Regions from separate parts of the Nitratireductor sp. WH36-1 genome, predicted to be linked through region 3. Evidence: predicted binding sites of a transcription regulator. Region 3 holds the regulator's gene; each other region holds the start of a gene.
The links. Region 3 encodes PhoB, which activates phosphate uptake and scavenging genes when phosphate is short. Its sites were predicted from a motif close to TGTCATNNANCTGTCAT; they were not measured.

Region 1: a site for PhoB is predicted at 1,706-1,722, ahead of olsB (l-ornithine N(alpha)-acyltransferase). Genes of this name have one in related genera too.
Region 2: a site for PhoB is predicted at 2,117-2,133, ahead of AC4PTT_RS18135 (PhoX family protein). Genes of this name have one in related genera too.

Annotation. Positions count from the first base shown of each region.
Region 1 is NZ_CM178970.1:3,894,031-3,897,305, reverse strand. It holds gene AC4PTT_RS18535 (PAS domain-containing hybrid sensor histidine kinase/response regulator) at 1-1,568, shown strand, start outside; gene olsB (l-ornithine N(alpha)-acyltransferase) at 1,770-2,642, shown strand; gene AC4PTT_RS18525 (Swt1 family HEPN domain-containing protein) at 2,659-3,252, opposite strand; gene AC4PTT_RS18520 (DUF5343 domain-containing protein) at 3,245-3,275, opposite strand, start outside.
Region 2 is NZ_CM178970.1:3,802,822-3,806,096, reverse strand. It holds gene AC4PTT_RS18135 (PhoX family protein) at 161-2,041, opposite strand; gene AC4PTT_RS18130 (RimK family ATP-grasp domain-containing protein) at 2,207-3,275, opposite strand, start outside.
Region 3 is NZ_CM178970.1:587,849-591,123, forward strand. It holds gene pstB (phosphate ABC transporter ATP-binding protein PstB) at 1-646, shown strand, start outside; gene phoU (phosphate signaling complex protein PhoU) at 681-1,391, shown strand; gene phoB (phosphate regulon transcriptional regulator PhoB) at 1,428-2,114, shown strand; gene AC4PTT_RS02840 (hypothetical protein) at 2,198-2,539, opposite strand; gene AC4PTT_RS02845 (DUF1328 domain-containing protein) at 2,628-2,795, opposite strand; gene AC4PTT_RS02850 (response regulator) at 2,928-3,275, opposite strand, start outside.

The DNA.
Region 1 (3,275 bases), 720 kb from region 3:
CCCGCGAACGGGCCGAGCAGGCGAGCCGCGCGAAATCCAGCTTTCTGGCGACGGTAAGCCACGAGATCCGCACGCCGATGAACGGCATTATGGGCATGGCCACGCTTCTGGCCGACACGGAGCTGACGCCCGAGCAGCGCACCTATGTGGGGGCGGTTTCCACCTCGGCAAGCGCGCTGGTGGCGCTGATCGAGGATCTGCTCGACTATTCCAAGATCGAGGCAGGCCGGCTGGAGCTGGAGCCGCGCCGCCTCTCGGTTCATGAGATGGTGGAGAACGTGGTGGAGCTTCTGGCGGCCCGCGCCTTCGCCAAGGATATCGGGCTTGGCTGCTACATCGCGCCCGACCTGCCGAAGACGATCACGGCCGATCCGGGGCGTCTGCGCCAGGTACTGCTCAACCTGCTCGGCAATGCGGTCAAGTTCACCGATGAGGGCGGCGTGACCGTGGCGGTGACGCGGGCGGAGAAGAACGGCCAGCCGGCGCTGCGCATTGCGGTGGCCGATTCCGGACCGGGCCTCGAAAAGGACGACATCAACCGCATCTTCAAGGATTTCGAGCAGGTGGATGGCAGCTCGACCCGCCGCCATGGCGGCGCGGGGCTTGGCCTCGCCATCACCAAGCGCATCATCGACGCCATGAACGGCTCCATCACGGTTGCCAGCACGCCGGGCGAGGGCTCGGAGTTCGCCGTGCTCCTGCCGCTTGGCGAGAGCGACGATGAGGGCATGCGCGTGGAGCCCATTCTGGAAGAGGTGAACGCGGTCATCCTCTCGCCCTTCACGCAGGAGGCGGAGACCATCGCCATGACGATCCGCGTCCATGGCGGGCGCGCGGCAATTGCCGCCAGCGCAGAGGATGCGGCGCGGCTGGCCGAAGATGGCGGCGCGCCGTTCAACACGGTTCTGGTGGACGCCTCGCTTGAAAGCGACGATGGCGCGCTGATCACCCGGCTGCATGGGCTTGGCGTGGGCGGCGGGCGCGCGCTCACCCTGATCACGCCATCGGAGCGCGGGCGTCTGGCGGCTTTCCGCGCCAGTGGCTACGGGGCCTTCCTCGCCCGCCCGGTGCGCTGCAACACGCTGGTGCGCCAGCTTCTGAGCGCGCATGGCGAAATCGCCTGGCCCGTGGCCGAGGCGGGCGAAGAGGCCGGCAGCGCGCCCCGCCCCGCGCACCGCAAGAACGGGCTCAACATCCTCGTGGCCGAGGACAACGAGATCAACGCCATGCTGGCGCGCGCCGCTCTCGGCAAGGCCGGCCACCGGGTGCGCATCGTGTCGAACGGGCGCGAGGCGGTGGAAGCGGTGAACGACGAGGCGCATGCGCGCTACGACATCGTTCTGATGGATCTGCACATGCCGGTGATGGACGGGCTGGACGCCATCAATGCGATCCGCCGGCATGAGGAGGAAACGGGCCTCGCGCCGCTGCCAATCCTCGTTCTGACTGCCGACGGGCAGGAAGAAACCCGCCATGGCGTACTGGCGCACGGGGCCAACGGGTTCGTCACCAAGCCGCTGGACCCGGATGAATTGCTCACCGCACTGGATATGCACGCGGTGGTCTGATACCTGCCACTCGTGAATCACGACCTCGACGCCAGATCGTCGTGTGTTCATTCGGACGCACGAAGGACGATCGCAAATAATGATGAAGCATCGGAATAGCCGAAAACCGGATTCCACTTTTCGGTCCGATGCTTTAGTGTCACAGTTCTGTCGCAGCAGAGCAGTATTTCAGCGTCAACGCCACGCGGAGGAGTAAGAGCAATGCAGGGCATCGCGCTGAACCAGACCTCTTTGAACGATCGGGCCGCAGCGTCGCTGCTTGACGGCGCCGACGGTGCACTGCTCGGCCGTATCGGGCCGCTTGAAGTGCGCCTTGCCGGCAGCGAGCAGGAAGTCGCCGCCGCCCAGACCATCCGTTTCCGCGTGTTCTACGAGGAGATGGGCGCGCGCGCGCCGCAGGGCGGCATGGCCGAAGAGCGCGACATGGACGGTTTCGACGCCGTCTGCGACCATCTTCTGGTGCTGGACACCACGCTTCCGGGCGAAGATGTGGACCGGATCGTGGGCACTTACCGGCTATTGACGCCGGAGGGCGCGCGCCGGGCCGGAAAGTTCTATTCCGAAGACGAGTTCGCCATCGAAACGCTGATGGCCCGCCATGATGGCCGCCGCTTTCTGGAGCTTGGCCGCTCCTGCGTGCTGCCGGCCTATCGCACCAAGCGCACCATCGAGCTTCTGTGGCAGGGCATCTGGGCCTATTGCCGCAAGAAGCGCATCGACGTGATGATGGGCTGCGCCTCATTCCCCGGCGTGGTGCCGGCCGCCCATGCGGAGGCGCTCTCCTTCCTCGGGCATTTCTGCCAGGTGGAAGCCGATTGGCATGTGCGCGCTGTGGCCAGCCGCTATGCGCCGATGGATTTGATGCCGAAGGAGGCCATCCAGATGCGCACCGCGCTTGCCGCCATGCCGCCGCTGGTAAAAGGCTATCTGCGCCTCGGCGCGCGCTTCGGCGAAGGCTGCGTGATCGACCATGATTTCGGCACCACGGATGTGTTCGTGGTCCTGCCGGTGGAGGCGATCTCGGACCGGTATATCAATTACTACGGGGCCGAAGCGCAGCGTTTTGCGGCTTGAACGGGTGGGATTGTTTTTAGGACATAAGTTGAAACCAAGATCTTACAGCTAAATTCAATCGTTCCTGCTCCAATTCGTCAGTCGGATTGCAGTGTGCGATAGGTCCACGCAAAAGGTTGAGCTGATTTGTAATATTGCTTACAGCCCCTTTTGAGGAGAAAACAGGATCAAAAATTTCCCAGTTGTCAGTGATCAACTGAGAAAGCTCTCCAAAGGTTAGATAATTAATCAGTTCATCAGAGCGTGGTGTAATGCCGCTATCAATTTCCTTTTTGTGGCGTCCTTTTGCTGGGTTTCGAATCTTGTTTTCATCAACCCGTTCACTACTCCACCAATCGGCACCTTCTGCTTCAAGCATTATATCCTTTACCAGCTTCCTGATGGAATTCTCGAGGCAGTAGAAAATCTCGTAAAACTCAGACATTCGGGCGGCTTCAGCGCGCAACTGAGCTTCAAATTGGGCATACTCAGAAACTTTCCGGTCTTTGGCCAACGTAGGAGTCACAGCCAAGTCATGCCCACTATCTTTCTCGATTGCCTTCAAGTCGATAAGGATCTGCAGTCCTGACATGCCAAAGGCGCGGATCAAACCATCAGGTCGCTTAGGCATCATCATCCCTCAGGAGGTGCTCT
Region 2 (3,275 bases), 810 kb from region 3:
CGTCAAGCCGTCATAAACGGCTCGTTTTGAAACGAAAAGGGCTGTCCGCTGTGCGGGTCAAGAGAGTGAGCGGGATGGTGCGCCATCTCCGAATTCGCCCCCGCATGCAAAAGGGGACGTCCCGCAGGACGTCCCCTTTCTGATCTGCGGCGGTGGGCAATCAGCCGATGGCCTGGCCATCTTCGCGCCAGACCGCGATGACCGCCGAGCGCGGCTTGCCGTTTCCGTCCGGCCAGTTGCCGCCCGGATGCTGGATGCCGACAAAGGCGACCTTGCCGTCCGGCGACCAGCTGAGGCCGGTCACTTCCGCGCCGTTCGGCGCTGTCAGGAAGCGGGCGATCTCGCCGGTTTCGGGATTGCCGACCAGCATCTGGTTGTTGCCCTGGCCAGCGAACTCGCCTTCATTGCTGTCGTCGCCGTCGGTCTGGATCCACAGCATGCCATCGGAGGAGAAGGCCATACCGTCGGGCGAGTTGAACATGTTGCCTTCGTTGACGTTTTCCGAGCCGGCATAGACGTTGTCGTAGACGGTCGGGTTGCCGGCCATGACGTAGAGATCCCAGGTGAAGCCGTCTGCGCCGTGGTCTTCGCCAGCCGGGCGCCAGCGCACGATCTGACCGTAATTGTTGGTCTCACGCGGGTTGGGGCCGCCCACCGGCTGTTCATCACCACCGGCATTGGCCTTCACGCCACGGTTCTTGTTGTTGGTGAGGGCGCAATACACCTCCACGCGCAGCGGGTTTGCGGCAACCCATTCAGGGCGGTCCATGGTGGTCGCGCCGACCTTGGAGCCCGCCATGCGCGAGAACACCAGAATGTCCGCCAGTTCCATGCCCGTGCTTTCCGGGGTCAGCGGCAGCCACTCGCCGGTCATGTCGTCATTGAACTTTGCGACATACAGCGTGCCGTTCGACAGCAGGCCATCGGTCGGCTGGCCTTCGGCCCAGCTCTTGTCGGAGACATATTTGTAGATGAACTCGCCGCGCTCGTCGTCGCCCATATAGACCACGATGCGTCCGTCGGCGGCCTGCACCATCTCGGCGTTCTCGTGCTTGAAGCGGCCGAGCGCCGTATGCTTGACCGGGGTGGAGGACGGGTCGAGCGGGTTGATTTCCGTGACCCAGCCATGGCGGTTCGGCTCGTTGGGCTCTTTTGCGAGGTCGAAGCGCTCTTCAAACTTTTCGTAGGCGTAACGGCCTTCGCCGCCGATGCCGTAGCGCTTTTCGCCTTCGGTGGCTTCACGCTCGGCGGTCGCACCGAAATAGCCATTGAAGTTTTCTTCGCAGGTCAGATAGGTGCCCCAGAGCGTCTTGCCGGAGCCGCAATTGTTCATCGTGCCCTTGGGCGAAACGCCTTCAGGATCTGCGTTGGTCTTGACCAGATCGGAGCCGGCGGCGGGGCCGTCCATGGTCATCTGCGTTTCATGGGTGATGCGACGGTTGTAGGGGCTGTCGAGCACGACTTCATAGCCGTCGCCGCTGTCGGCGATCTCGAGCACGGTGACACCCTGCATGTTCTTGAGAAGACGCACTTCATCGGCGTTCTGCGGCATGCCTTCGGAGGCGGCCGGCAGGTTGATTTTCGGATTCACATATTCCGAGTTGATCGCGAGGATCGTCTTGTCGCCGTCGACGAAGGTTTCCATGCCGTCGGTGTTTTCACCGAACACCTTGTCGGACATGTCGACGGACACGCCCGTTTCCGGCGAATAGGCGCCCTCGGCTTCCTTGAAAAGCGGATCGCCCCAGCGCACCAGCGTCTTCCAGGCGTAGCCTTTCGGGACGTGAATGTCGTGGTCGGTGGCGATGCCAATCGGCTCGAACGCGAAGGCCGAGACTTGCGCCTTTGCGGAGGTGGTGGAGGAGAGAACTCCGCTGCCCATCACGGCTGCGGCAGAGCCGAAGGCAAGCACGCCGCCCAGAAAGCCACGGCGCGAAATGGCGCGCTCGACAACCGCATCGAAGCCATTGGCATCGGGGCGGGGATCGCGCATTTCATCGAATTCATCCCAGGAGAGATTGACGATATCCTGCTTTTTCATGACGGCATTCCTCTGGCTTTGTGCTGGACCGAGCCGACCTGTCTCGGCAAATGCCCAGACTCCTAGCGGAGGCGTGCGACGGTGATTTGACAGCCGGTGGAAAGTCGCGGGCCTGAGGGCCTCAACCCCGGCCAGTCGGGCAGGTTTTTGGCCGGAGAAAAGTTTTCAGCGCTCCAGCCGGTCGATGAACCACTGTGTCAGACGGGTCCAGACTTCGTCTTTCTCTCCGGCATCCTCGCAGCCGTGATCCAGATTGGGATTGTCGTTGACCTCGATGACGTGAATGCCCTCCGGTGTCGCCTTGATGTCGACGCCGTAGAGACCGCTTCCGATGCAGCGGGCGGCGCGCACTGCGGTATCGAGAACGTCAGCCGGCGTTTCGGTCAGTCGGAACGAGCGGAAGCCCCCTTCGTCGGGACGGCCCTGCCGCTCGTGATTGACGATCTGCCAGTGCTTCTTCGCCATGAGATACTGCACGGAGAAGAGGGGCTCGCCATCGAGAACCCCGATGCGCCAGTCAAACGCGGTCGGCAGAAACTTCTGCGCGATGAGAAGATCGGAATCTTCCAGCCATTTCATCGCCAGTGTTTTCAATTCGGCCATGTTCGAGGCCTTCTTCACGCCGCGCGAAAACGAGCTGTCTGGCGTTTTGAGCACCAGCGGAAAACCCAGCAGGTCAGCCGCGCGTTCAAGATCGGCGGGGCCGGCAATCATCACGGTCGGCGGAACCGCCACGCGGTGCGTTGCCATCAACTCGTTCAGGTAGACCTTGTTGGTGCAGCGGATCATCGAGAGAGGATCGTCGATGACCGGCATCCCTTCCTGCTGCGCACGGCGTGCAAACCGATATGTGTGGTTGGAGATGGACGTTGTCTCGCGGATGAAAAGGGCGTCGAAATTCGCCAGCCGCGGCAGATCCTTCCGGGTGATCGGCTCCACCTCCACTCCCATCCGGGCAGCAATGCGCGACCAGTGCTTCAGCGAGGTCACGCTCGATGGCGGCAGTTCCTCGCGCGGGTCGATCAGCGTTGCGAAACTGTAGCGTGCCGGAACGCGGGTGCGGCTGTCGCGCCACTGCCGGCTGGTATAGCTGTGCAGGGAGGCGGTGAAGCGTTCTTTCTCCTCCGCGCTCATGCGCGATAGCGGGCGAAAGCCGATGCGCGTGATCGTCGCCCATTCTCCGTCCTTGATGGCGACTTCGAGCGCGGGGGCGCGAAACCAGTCGAACAGGAGT
Region 3 (3,275 bases):
CTCGGGCTGTGGCAAATCCACGTTCCTGCGCTGCCTGAACCGCATGAACGACACGATCGACATTGCCCGGATCACCGGCAAGATCACGCTCGATGGCGAGGATATCTACGATCCCCGCATCGATGTGGTGGAGCTGCGCGCCCGGGTCGGCATGGTCTTCCAGAAGCCCAATCCGTTCCCCAAGTCGATCTACGAGAACATCGCCTACGGTCCGCGCATTCACGGTCTGGCGACGAAGAAGTCGGAATTCGACGAGGTCGTGGAAGCGAGCCTCCAGAAGGCTGGCCTCTTCAATGAGGTGAAGGACCGCCTGCATGAGCCCGGCACCGGTCTTTCCGGTGGTCAACAGCAGCGCTTATGCATCGCGCGCGCCATTGCCGTGTCGCCGGAAGTGATCCTGATGGACGAGCCCTGCTCGGCGCTTGATCCCATCGCCACCGCCAAGGTGGAAGAGCTGATTGACGAGCTGCGCGAGAACTACACGATCGTGATCGTCACGCACTCCATGCAGCAGGCGGCCCGCGTCTCGCAGCGCACGGCCATGTTCCACCTCGGCAATCTGGTCGAGGAAGGCCCGACGGACAAGATGTTCACCAATCCGGATGACAAGCGCACCCAGGATTACATCACCGGACGCTTCGGCTGACGGCGCGGCAAACGCACAGATAAGGAACCAGACCATGGGCGAGCACACAGTCAGCTCCTTCGATGAGGAACTCGGTGAAATCGACCGCCTCATCCGCGACATGGGCGATCTCTCCGGCGAGATGACGCGCGCTTCCACCAGGGCGCTACTGCACTCCGATACGGCGCTTGCACAGCGCATCATCTCCGATGACACGATCATGGACGCCAAGCAGCGCGACCTTGATGAGCGCGCCATCACGCTCATCGCAAAGCGCCAGCCGATGGCGCAGGATCTGCGCAGCGTCGTGGGCGCCATCCGCATGGCGGCTGATCTCGAGCGCATCGGCGATCTGGCCAAGAACATTGCCAAGCGCGTCGGCGCCGTGGGCGAAAGCGCCACGCCGCGCACGCTTGCGCATTCCATCGACGCGATGGCCGGCCTCGTGCTGAAACAGGTCAATTCGGTGGTCGAGCACTATGTGGCGCGCAATGCCGAGGCGTTAATCCGGCTGCGCGACGAGGATGAGGAAATCGACATTCAGTACACGTCGGTTTTCCGCGAACTCCTCACCTACATGATGGAAGACCCGCGCAACATCACGGCCTGCACGCACCTCCTGTTCTGTGCGAAAAATCTTGAGCGTATCGGCGACCATGTGACCAATATCGCCGAAAATGCCTATTATGTGGTGACGGGGTCCCAGCTTCCGGTCCAGCGGCCGAAGCTTGACGAAACACAGATGACGGTCGAATCCGATGTCTAACCGGCCGTAGACTGCCCGAGGAGAATGCCTGCCATGATTGCCCCCAAGGTCATGGTCGTTGAAGACGACGAACCGCTTTGCGTCTTGCTCAAGTACAATCTGGAAGCCGAAGGCTATCAGGTCGAGATGATCTCTCGCGGCGATGAAGCCGAAGTGCGCCTGCAGGAAAACGTACCCGATCTGCTCGTTCTGGACTGGATGGTTCCGGCCGTTTCCGGCATCGAGCTGTGCCGCCGGCTGCGCATGCGCCCCGAAACGGAGCGCCTGCCGATCATCATGCTCACCGCCCGTGGCGAGGAAAGCGACCGCGTGCGCGGCCTTTCAACCGGCGCGGACGACTATCTGGTGAAGCCTTTCTCGACGCCGGAATTCGTGGCGCGTGTTCGCGCGCTTCTGCGGCGCGCGAAGCCGGAAGTGCTCTCGACGGTTCTTTCGGTCGGGGACATCGTGCTCGACCGTGAATCGCACCGTGTCTATCGCCGCAAGAACGAGATCCGTCTCGGACCGACAGAGTTCCGCCTTCTGGAATTCATGATGCAGCATCCCGGCCGCGTCTTCTCGCGAAGCCAGCTGCTCGACAATGTCTGGGGCGAGACGATCTATATCGACGAGCGCACCGTGGACGTGCATGTGGGGCGTTTGCGCAAGGCCGTGAACCACGGGCGTCTGCCCGATGTGATCCGCACCATTCGCGGCGCGGGCTATGCGATCCGCGAAGCCTGACAAACGCGATACAGCCATTAAAAAAAGCCCCGGTTCGACCGGGGCTTTTTCGTTGAAGCTCTTCGCCGTTATTTCGTGGCCCGTTATTTCGTGGCGGCGTGTCCGGGGCGGGCATGCTCGTTCTGCGCCACGGCAAAGCTCGTCACCGGCTCGATGGAAGCGGTCAGCTCGCCATTGCTGGTGATGTCCCACTCCAGGATCGCATCGTCATAGACGAGTGCGGGATCCACATAGACGCAGGTGGCGAGAACCTGCGGCGCTTCGGTTTCCAGCTCGCGCATTGCAACCGGCTTCTCCGCCTCGCACTCCTCAAACGTCTCGTAGACCGGGGTGGGGGCGGGCAGTTCCTGGCATTCGCGCGTGTCGCCGGCCCCCACATTGCCTGAGCAGCCGACAATCAAAAGAAGTGCAGCGATGTGTTCCATGGCTTTCTCCTTTCATTGTCTTCACGAAACGGAAGCCATGGATGGTCCGGTTCGCTTATGCCGCATTCGTTTATGTGTGCGTCGCCGTTTAGCGACCGCGTTTCAGAAGGCCCATGATCAGCGAGATCGCGAGCAGGGCGAGGAAGATGTAGAAGAGGATCTGCGCAATGCCTGCCGAAGCGCCGGCAATTCCGCCGAAACCGAGTGCGCCGGCGATGATCGCGACGACAAGGAATATCAGGGCCCAGTATAGCATTCTGTCTCTCCGTTTAGTTATGCCGGTTAAACGTCTGGCATTCGGATTTGGTTCCGCCGGAGAGATTTTGGGCAAAAGAAAAGCCGCCCGGAGGCGGCTTTTTTGAGAAACGCGTGAAGAAGCGGGGGCCTGTCAGGCCGCCGCGTGCGCCTGCTGATCGAAGAAGAGCGCCTGGCTGATGAGCGCCTTGACCATTTCCGGGCTGAACGGCTTGGTCACAAGGAAGGTCGGTTCCGGGCGCTCGCCCGTCAGAAGCCGCTCGGGGAAGGCGGTGATGAAGATGACCGGCACGGTGGCCGCGTCGAGGATCTCGTTCACCGCATCAAGGCCTGAACTGCCATCGGCAAGCTGAATGTCGGCCAGCACCATTTTCGGCTGCGTCTTGGCAAACATTTCGACCGCCTGCTTGTGGGTGCGGGCCGTGCCGACCACGCGATGCCCGAGGCTTTCGACCATCTCCTCGATGTCCATGGCGATCAG